Regions from separate parts of the Cytobacillus sp. QJM3NY_8 genome, predicted to be linked through region 1. Evidence: riboswitches for the same ligand, from Rfam matches in the RefSeq annotation. Region 1 holds a riboswitch; each other region holds the start of a gene.
What was found. A riboswitch is a leader RNA that binds a small molecule or an ion and turns the genes downstream of it on or off. The one in region 1 is predicted to bind cobalamin.
Positions count from the first base shown of each region.

Region 2: it holds a riboswitch for cobalamin, as region 1 does, so the genes downstream of both, AC0VZ9_RS01225 (ABC transporter substrate-binding protein) here and AC0VZ9_RS18500 (ribonucleoside-diphosphate reductase subunit alpha) in region 1, are expected to answer to the same signal.
Region 3: it holds a riboswitch for cobalamin, as region 1 does, so the genes downstream of both, cobJ (precorrin-3B C(17)-methyltransferase) here and AC0VZ9_RS18500 (ribonucleoside-diphosphate reductase subunit alpha) in region 1, are expected to answer to the same signal.

Region 1 covers NZ_CM149681.1:3,598,167-3,601,449, reverse strand. The annotation lists gene AC0VZ9_RS18510 (heavy metal translocating P-type ATPase) at 1-1,133, shown strand, start outside; gene AC0VZ9_RS18505 (hypothetical protein) at 1,309-1,437, shown strand; cobalamin riboswitch at 1,565-1,758, shown strand; gene AC0VZ9_RS18500 (ribonucleoside-diphosphate reductase subunit alpha) at 1,893-3,283, shown strand, end outside.
Region 2 covers NZ_CM149681.1:221,687-224,969, forward strand. The annotation lists gene AC0VZ9_RS01215 (FtsW/RodA/SpoVE family cell cycle protein) at 1-108, opposite strand, end outside; gene AC0VZ9_RS01220 (hypothetical protein) at 473-1,249, shown strand; cobalamin riboswitch at 1,330-1,534, shown strand; gene AC0VZ9_RS01225 (ABC transporter substrate-binding protein) at 1,922-2,896, shown strand; gene AC0VZ9_RS01230 (FecCD family ABC transporter permease) at 2,862-3,283, shown strand, end outside.
Region 3 covers NZ_CM149681.1:2,974,644-2,977,926, forward strand. The annotation lists gene cobJ (precorrin-3B C(17)-methyltransferase) at 1-1,520, opposite strand, end outside; cobalamin riboswitch at 1,754-1,931, opposite strand; gene AC0VZ9_RS15475 (MFS transporter) at 2,123-3,283, opposite strand, start outside.

The DNA of each region.
Region 1 (3,283 bases):
TCCTGGTGTGGTATATATGGGTAAGTCCTGGAAATTTTGCAGAAGCACTCGAAAAATTGATTGCTGTCCTGGTAATTGCATGTCCATGTGCTCTAGGTCTGGCGACGCCAACCTCTATAATGGCCGGCTCAGGCCGGGCAGCGGAATATGGGGTTCTCTTCAAAGGCGGAGAGCACCTGGAGCTCACGCACGAAATCACTGCAGTCGTTCTTGATAAAACTGGAACAGTTACACATGGCAAACCGGTATTAACAGATGTGATTATAGAACACAACGTTGAAGAAAAAACATTTCTCCAGCTTGTAGGGTCAGCGGAGAAACAGTCTGAGCATCCATTGGCTGAAGCGATAGTAAAGGGAATAAAGGATAAAGGAATCATGCTATTTAATCCAGTTGAATTTGAAGCTATTCCGGGGTATGGAATAAAAGCGAGAGTGGATGGAAAAGATCTCCTGATAGGTACAAGAAGATTAATGGACAAATACGACGTTAATGTCCAGTCAGCCAAACTTGATATGGAAAAACTGGAGGAAAATGGAAAAACGGCAATGCTTGTCGCGGTTGATGGCAAATATGCAGGTATCGTGGCAGTTGCGGATACAATAAAGGAAACATCCAGAGATGCAATCAAACGCTTAAGGAAACTGGGCATTGAAGTCATTATGATTACGGGAGATAACAAACGTACGGCTCAGGCAATAGCTGATGAAGTGGGCATAGACTCTGCAATTGCAGAGGTTCTACCTGAAGGCAAGGCAGAAGAAGTAAAAAAACTTCAGAACCAGGGAAAAAAAGTAGCTATGGTCGGCGATGGCATAAACGATGCACCTGCACTTGCTGTAGCTGATATTGGTATGGCGATCGGAACCGGTACAGACGTTGCGATGGAAGCAGCTGATATTACGCTAATGAGAGGGGATTTAAATAGTATTGCAGACGCCATCCTAATGAGCAAAAAAACCATAAGGAATATAAAACAAAATCTTTTCTGGGCATTTGCATACAATACCCTTGGCATCCCAGTAGCTGCATTAGGGTTCCTTGCACCTTGGCTTGCCGGCGCCGCAATGGCGTTCAGCTCCGTATCTGTCGTTTTAAACGCACTTCGTTTACAAAGAGTAAAAATAAAGTGAAACTTCAATCAGCGGGAATTCTTTTTCTCTGCTGATTGTTAGTTGAACAAATCGGGCCTCAATGGGCAGTTGACCCACTCATCCTCCATGGACTCCTCTGAGCCCTGTAGTGGGGTCATACTGTCCGTTAGACTGCGATAAATGAAAAAACGTTTAATTAAAAGGAGCAGATAAAATGAAAAAATGGGCAGGTGCAGCGATTGCGTATCTCGTTCTTGTAATGGCAGGGTATGCTGTATATGATTCATTTTGGGCTACCCCTGAGCCGGTATCTCATGATATTGAAATGGAAAATCATGAGTGAGAAATAAAGAACAGAGGGAATATCCCCCTGTTCTTTTTCGTCCATTAACGATTAAAAATTTGTAATCTATTTCTCCATATGATAGAATCATCTACAATATATAGTATATATTAAAAAGAATAAAAACTACATATAGATCGTGATTGGTGTCCTATGAGGACTTAATAGGGAATTCGGTGTAGAACCGAAGCTGTCCCCGCAACTGTAAGTGCAGACGAAAAGAGCATGCCACTGTACAAAACGCTTTATGGCGTTTGTATGGGAAGGGCTTTAAGTAGAGTGAAGCACAAGCCAGGAGACCTGCCAGGGCGATCGAAAGTTTCATATCTTCGGGGATTGAGATGATGAAACGATCGCGTAATGGCCGTTTATTCATCTTCTTCCAGCTATTATACTATCGTTTGATCCGCTCATTTTCCGGGCGGATTTTTATTTTGCCTTTAGGAGGAAGTAAGATGGTCCAAACCATACAACCGATAGAAATTTTAGAAGAACTTAAGACAGAATTTCCACAGCTCGGCATAGAGCACCTATTAAAAAGGTATGAAGAAATGAGCCAGCTGGGAGCGGAAGCAATGTATGACCAGTTTATACTGGATTGTTTATCTTTTATAAGTATTGATGAGCCTGATTGGACTTTTGCCGCGTCACGTCTGCTTCTTAAGAAGCTCTATACTGAGTCAGGAAAAAATAGAGAATGCCAGCCGGATGATTGCTACAAACATTTTTATACGTTAATTGAACGGCTGACGGCTTTAGGAATTTATGACCAGGATTTATTAGATGTGTATTCAAAGGATGAGATAAATGAACTTGCCCAATTCATAAAGAAAGAAAATGACCGCTTATTTACATATTTGGGGTTGAAAATGCTGGCTGACCGATATCTTGCCAGGGACAAACAGAAAAATCTTTATGAGCTTCCACAGGAACGGTTCATGATCATCAGCATGGTGCTGATGAAAAGGGAGCCGAAGGGTAAGCGGCTTGAACTCATTAAAGAAGCTTACTGGGCAATGAGTGGTTTGTATATGACTGTTGCCACGCCAACACTCGCTAATGCAGGGAAAAACTGGGGACAGCTTTCAAGCTGTTTCATTGAGACTGTTGATGACAGTCTTGATTCTATATATGACAGCAATACCGATATTGCATCACTGTCTAAAAATGGCGGGGGAATCGGAGTATATTTAGGGAAGATCCGCAGCAGAGGAAGTGATATTAAAGGATTTAAGGGGGCATCTTCAGGTGTGATTCCCTGGATGAAGCAGCTGAATAACACAGCAGTCAGTGTTGATCAGCTTGGACAGAGGCAGGGTGCTATAAGCGTCTATCTGGATGTCTGGCATAAAGATATCTTCTCGTTTCTTGATGCAAAGCTTAATAATGGAGATGAACGGCAACGGACACATGATTTATTCACAGGTGTCTGCATTCCGGATTTGTTTATGGAAAAAGTGGAAAGCCGGGGATATTGGTATTTATTTGATCCCCATGAAGTCCGCAAGGTAATGGGCTTTTCACTGGAGGATTTTTATGATGAAGGTGAAGGCGAAGGTTCATTCCGCCAGAAATATAAAGAGTGTATAGATAACCCGAATCTATCAAGGGAAAAAGTGCCTGCCATCGATATAATGAAATCCATCATGAGAAGCCAGCTTGAAACAGGGACACCATTTATGTTTTACCGGGATGAAGTAAATCGGAAAAATGCCAATTCACATTGCGGAATGATTTATTGTACAAACCTGTGCACTGAGATTGTACAAAACCAAAGTGTTACAAAGAGGGTTGAAGAATATACAAGGGATGGGAGAATTATTATCGAAAAACATCCAGGAGACTT
Region 2 (3,283 bases), 1.9 Mb from region 1:
GGAGGATTGTCCGCTGTAAATAGCGATGCAGCTGATGAGGAAAAATAGCAGCAGAAGAAAGCATAACGTCCAATCGAACCGGTCTGAGAATCTATTATTCTTGTTCATTTGTATACACCTGGTTTCTGTACCTTTTTACATTTTTATCCTAACAAAGAAAAATAAACCTTACAATGGAGAACAGAATACATTTTTTCTCTGCATGTAGTTAGACGAATGAATCAGCATGATGGTTTCCTGTATTTTCAAAAAACCGGGCAGGCTGCAATTTAAAATTTTTTCTCATCGGCAAAGATATTTTCAGTTATTTTTGCTACAATAAGAGAATAAAATACTGGATGTTTAACAGGCAGTTTCAAAAAGAAGCTGTCTTTTTACTAATTTGTGAAGGCGCTTGCGCTATTCTTATCTGTCTAGCTCAGTGCTTTTCTTTGAAAACACCACTTTGGGTAACGGTTCGGAGGTTTCGTCATTGAAAAGAAGGAATCATGCTATTCGTGATCTCATCTACATCCATCTTAATGAACAGGATCAGTATGTGATGACTTATGGAATTGAGTTTGCAGAGTTTGCCCAAACTCTTTCCGATTCTATTAACAATCTGCTGTTGTTAAAGCATCGTTTTGAACATGGGGACTTTAATACCCACACGATGTTCGATTATGTGTCAAGGGACAAGCTGGGCAGGCTGGTTGAGGATGATGTATATGGCTATGGCGATTTTTGCTGGATTGATTTCGAGGAAGAGGAAGCGGTGAATGAGCTTCCCGGCCAGACAATTGCTGAGCTTCTTTATCTCGGCCATGTCAAGGAACATCTTAAGCCGCCTTTTTACAATTATCTGAGCAATCGCTATGTGTACCTGGCCCATGATGATGGCTGGTTTAACCGTACATATTATCGCGATCTGAACGATTTTTACCGCATGCTTGGGGAAGTAATCCCCGGTAAAATGGGACAGATGAAAGTCGAAAAAACGCTCCTTGGCATAAAAAAGAAAAAGACGTATCCTCCTATCACCAGAGATGTCCTGCCTTCCTTAAAGTCTCTTATGAAAGAGGGAGCGGTACTTTCCATTAAGGATATCGAACAGAATCGGGTCCGGATAGAAATTCCTATTTGGATTATTGGCGACTTTGCGAATATGGATGATATGTATGACGAGTATGAGGCCATTGTGAAAGAGCCATGTGAGGCGAAGATTGTGTTTGATAAGAAAACAAGGGAATGGAAAATATACTCGCGCTAGAATTCTGAACTTTTTTACAACATTCAGCAAAATTCTCTTACTTTTTCTGCGTGATGGTGTATAATCGGAGATAGAAAATTTTATATCCGCATAGAACAGGTGTCTTCTCAAAAGGGTTTTAAAACAGGCTCTTTTGAAGACTTAATAGGGAAGCTGGTGAAATTCCAGCGCGGTCCCGCCACTGTAAATGGAAGCTGTCTGTAAATCCACTGTACAGGAATGTATGGGAAGGAGCAGAACGCATTGACCATGAGCCAGGAGACCTGCCTGATTCTTAAGCACCCATAAACCTACGAGGATAGGGAGGTGTTTGGTCCGGCCATCCTTTCTGCACTAATTGATAAATGACCATGCCAACATCTCCTTGCCGTCCGAGGGGATGTTTTTTATTTGGTTGTTTCTAAAAGTCTATGGGTGGCTAACTTAGTTTCTGCCACTGAGTTGATTGCAGCGGAGGGCACTTGACTCCTGCGGGAAGTGAGGGAAGTGAGAGACCCCACAGGCGAAGCCGAGGAGGCTCTCATCTCTCCCCCGGAAAGCAAGTGCCTGCAGCGGAAATCAACGCGCTAGGTTTGTAAGCTAAAAAATCTTATGAGAACCAGCCTTTTATTTTTTAAGATGGTGTTAGACACCACCCGAATTTTGTCGAAAGTTCTAGGAGGATTGCTGAGTATGAGAAAGTTTTATGCATTTTTATTAACGATGCTTCTGGCTGCAGGAGTGCTAGCAGGCTGCGGCGAGAGTGCTGAACAGCCTAAAGAAGAGAAAAAGGTTGAGGAAGGGCAGAATACTGGCGGGGAAGAGGCTGCTTTTCCTGTTACGATAAAGGATGCTCTTGATAATGAAATCGTCATCGAATCCAAGCCCGAAAGAATCGTTTCCATGATTCCAAGCAACACCGAAATTGTTTTTGAATTGGGGCTTGGCGAAGAAGTTGTCGGAGTCTCCGATTTTGATAACTACCCGCCCGAAGCCACAGAAAAAGAAAAGATTGGCGGCATGGAATTTAATGTCGAGAAAATTATTTCTTTAAAACCGGATCTTGTCCTTGCTCACGCGTCAAGCGCACATAATTCCGAAGCTGGCCTTCAGCAATTAAGGGATGCAGGTGTGACCGTCCTTGTTGTCAATGATGCAAAGAGCTTTGATCAGGTTTTTGAATCCATTGAAATGGTTGGAACCGCAGCGGGAGAGAAGGATGAAGCAGAGCAGCTTGTTTCAGATATGAAGAGCAAGCTCGAGGAAATCAAAACAAAAGCTCAGGGCATAAAAGAAGAAGACCGCAAATCGGTTTTCGTGGAAGTTTCACCTGCTCCTGAAATCTATACAGCAGGTACAAAAACATTTATGGATGAAATGCTAAGTGCCATCAATGCAGAAAATATCATTTCCGAAGAAGGATGGCCGAAAATGGATCCGGAAGCGATTATCGAACGGAATCCGGATGTAATCATCACAACTCATGGCTATTACACTGAGGATGCTGCTGGCAATGTAATGAAAAGGGATGGCTGGCAGGATATAACCGCAGTAAAAAATAAGCATGTTGCCGATGTTGATTCCGATATGGTAACCCGCTCTGGCCCTCGTATTATTGAAGGAGTCGAGGAACTTGCAAAAGCAGTATATCCGGACGTATTTAAATAATAAATTTTTAGCTTATCTAACAGCAGCGGCTTTCCTGCTTTTAGCCATGCTGATGGGGATTTCAATTGGAACAGTGTCTGTTCACCCCATGACGATTATCAGAGTAATAAGCGCTGAGCTATTTCCTTTTATTTCATTGGGAAACACGGATGCTATGCATTCAAATATCATTTTGAATATTCGCCTGCCGCGCGTTTTGCTGGCTGGCTTAGTAGGGGCGTCTCTTGCAATTGCGGGAGCCGCCTTTCAAGGTTTATTAAGAAATCCGCTGGCAGATCCATATACAATTGGGGTTTCATCCGGGGCTTCACTAGGTGCTGTTTTAACATTATTCTTAGGATTATCCATTCCGTTTGCAGGAATGTTTACGCTGCCGTTATTCAGCAT
Region 3 (3,283 bases), 620 kb from region 1:
TCATTTGGATGCGCATTTTCTTTGTATTCTTCGATAATCTCCTTTAATAACGGCACCAGCTGATCGGGCTCAATTCCCTCTGCCACCGGCTGGGCAGCATGGGCTGTACGGCCAACCGGCTTTGCCCCGATAAATAGATCAAACTTCTTCTTGCGGTAAACTATGCCGATATCATCAAATACGGCCCGATAACAGGCCATACCGCAGCCGTTAAAACCAATATGCAGTTCCTTTGGAAGCTTTAAGCCCCCCAGTTCAGCTGCAATTTTCTCTGCATATGGAATGGATTCTGCTTTCTCCCCGTAGCAAAAATCGCAGGCTTTTACATTTAGAACATCGCCCACTGGCATGACTGTCAGTTGGCTTTGTTCGAGTTTTTCCACAATCGACTGAGGCCGTCCAGTTGGAATCTTGATTAAAAATCGGTGATCCGGTGTATATTCCATGGTGCCTTTCTCGCCAACAGCTTCTGCCAATACGCGCATTTGGTCTGGTGTAATAAATTTATTGGCAACCCCAGGCGTTACTGCAAATTCAAAAATATCTTCGATTGGCTGCTGCACCAAATGTGTTTGGTCAATCCCCGATTTCGTTGCCATCGATAAAGCCTTTAAAGCCATATCCATTGAGCTGGCTTCTTGTTTTCTTCTCTGGATCTGCTCGTAGCCGGCCTGTGCTTCCCCGGTTTCCTGATTTAATGCCCATGGCTCCGCTTCCTTTTTTAAACGCTGATGCGGCTTTAAGCTTTGCTTCTCTTCACCGAGCGTATACTTTCTTTGATATCCGCGAGGCGTAATGATTTTATTGTCATAAAAGAAAGTGGAGGAATTCCCGATCACAACCGTTGTCAGCATGCCTATATCGTGATCAAGCATTTCCGCCAGTGTAGTCAGAATGACATTCTGATTCTCGCGGTAAGCACTTTTCACAAGACCCACTGGTGTATCAGGAGAACGATATTTTAATAGGATCCTTTGTGCCTCGACAATCTGCCGTGTCCTTCTGCCGCTTTTCGGGTTATATAATGCGATGACAAAATCCGCCATCCCGGCTGCTTCAATGCGCTTTTCGATCACAGTCCAGGGTGTTAAATGATCACTCAGACTGATGGTGCAGGAGTCATGCATGACAGGTGCCCCCAGTAAACTCGCACATGAATTAATCGCAGAGATGCCCGGAACAATTTCCACTTCGATTCCTTCTTCTTCCGTCCAGCCCATTTCGATCAGCACTTCATACACTAAGCCAGCCATGCCGTATACACCCGAGTCACCGCTCGATATCACGGAAACAATATGGCCGGCTTCCGCTCTTTTCACTGCATCCTGCGCACGGGATACCTCCTCAGTCATCCCCGTGCTCACAATGGAACTTGCTGTAACGAATGGCATGATCAGATCTACGTAAGTTTTGTAGCCAATAATGCAATCACTCTGCTGCAGCGCATCCACAGCCCGTTTGGTTATATGCTCACGATCGCCCGGACCGAAGCCGACAACAAAGATTTTTCCCTTCTTCATAGGTAACCTCCAATTAAGAAAAGCACATGCGCCTTGCCTGCTGCCGTGCTGCTCTTAGCAGGCGCCCTGCGCCGGACAATTCTCAAAATTCATTGCTTCTTGCCAAATAAAAAATGCCTGCACTCCTTTTCAAAGGAATACAGGCATATGAAATGACAGTATAAAAATTAGCATACTGAAACTCAAAAACAATTGATCATAATTGTCCCGCCTATACTTCTCCCTCCGAAAAGCAAGTGTCGTTTAAATAAGCAGGTTTCCTGACTTAAGCTTCTTCTTACTCTTACACCTTCCCGATTTCTCAGTGGCATTGTAATTTCATCAGCTTTTACAGTAGCGGGGGCTGTACCAGACTTTCACTGGTTTCCCTTTTACCTCACCAAAGTGAGCACTTATTCAAATTGATATATTAATTTTTTACTAATATAACATATAATGACCAATTTTGACATATTATTTTTTTCTTAATTTTTTAAATGCTATGTTAATGCCTTTGACTTTTTGAAATAGGATTTGGTAAAAAGACCTTATTTCTGCTATTCAGGAGTTAATTTTTGCTGGGATATAATTCACAAAGTTAGACCAAATAGATGTTGTTTAATTTATTTAAAATGACCGATTGTCCCTTTGACATTATTAAAATCATGCCGTTTATACTGGACCATAGATACCATGCCAATAATTGGTCCAATCGCTAAACAGGCAAAGACCCACTCCCAGCCAACTAACCTCTGTATAATTGGGATTAAATTTATAGAAAATATAGTGATCAGGAAACCAATGCACATTTGAAAAGTCAGGGCTGTTCCTACATACTCAACTTCTGCAACTTCTGAAACTGCGGCAGAAAACTGGGCAGAATCTGCGATGACAGACATTCCCCAAATGATAGAAAGGAGTAGAGTTAACCAAATATATTGACCAAAAGTAAAGCCAATCAAGATACAGCAAATGGCACTGATACACATAGAAATAATCGTTAGATTTGCTCTTCCAATTTTATCTGAGACTAGCCCGCCTGCTACACAGCCAATCCCCCCTGCAATTCCGATAATAATAAAAGAGGACAATGCAATGAACCAGGGAGGAATCCCTGGAGAATAGCTTGTAAAACTAGCAGTCAAAAAGATGGGAATCCACGTCCACATCGCATACAATTCCCACATATGCCCAAAATAACCGTAGTTCGCAAGCATTACTGGTTTATTCGAAACTACCTTTTTTATTAATTTAAAAGAGAAAGGTAATTTTTTCGTTGTTACTGGAGCATCTGTTAAAACCCAATTGACAATTACAGCTGCCAGGAGAGCCAATATTGAACTGCAAATAATCACTAATTGCCAATTTAAAGAAGAAGAGAATATAACAATAAAATGTGGCAAAGAGGATCCTAGAGTTAAGGCGGCTATTAATATACCAACTGCAAGCCCGCGTTTTTTCGGAAACCATTGAGATAAAATTTTAACAGCTGTCGGGTATACACCAGCGAGTGATACACCGGTTAATATCCTAAGCAGAATACCGAAAAAAGCCTGATCTGCCAATAAAAGCAAGGCATTCAATAGCGCACCCAGAAACGCTGAAACGGCAAGAACCTTTCGGGGATTAAAACGATCTGCTATCCCAAAATATGAACTAACTAATGCACCCATTACAAAGCCAATTGGGACAGAAGCAGACAGCCATGCTTCTGAGCTGGAGCTAAGATTCCATACTTGAATCAGTTCAGGGGCTATAACAGAAGCACTAAACCACAAGCTTAA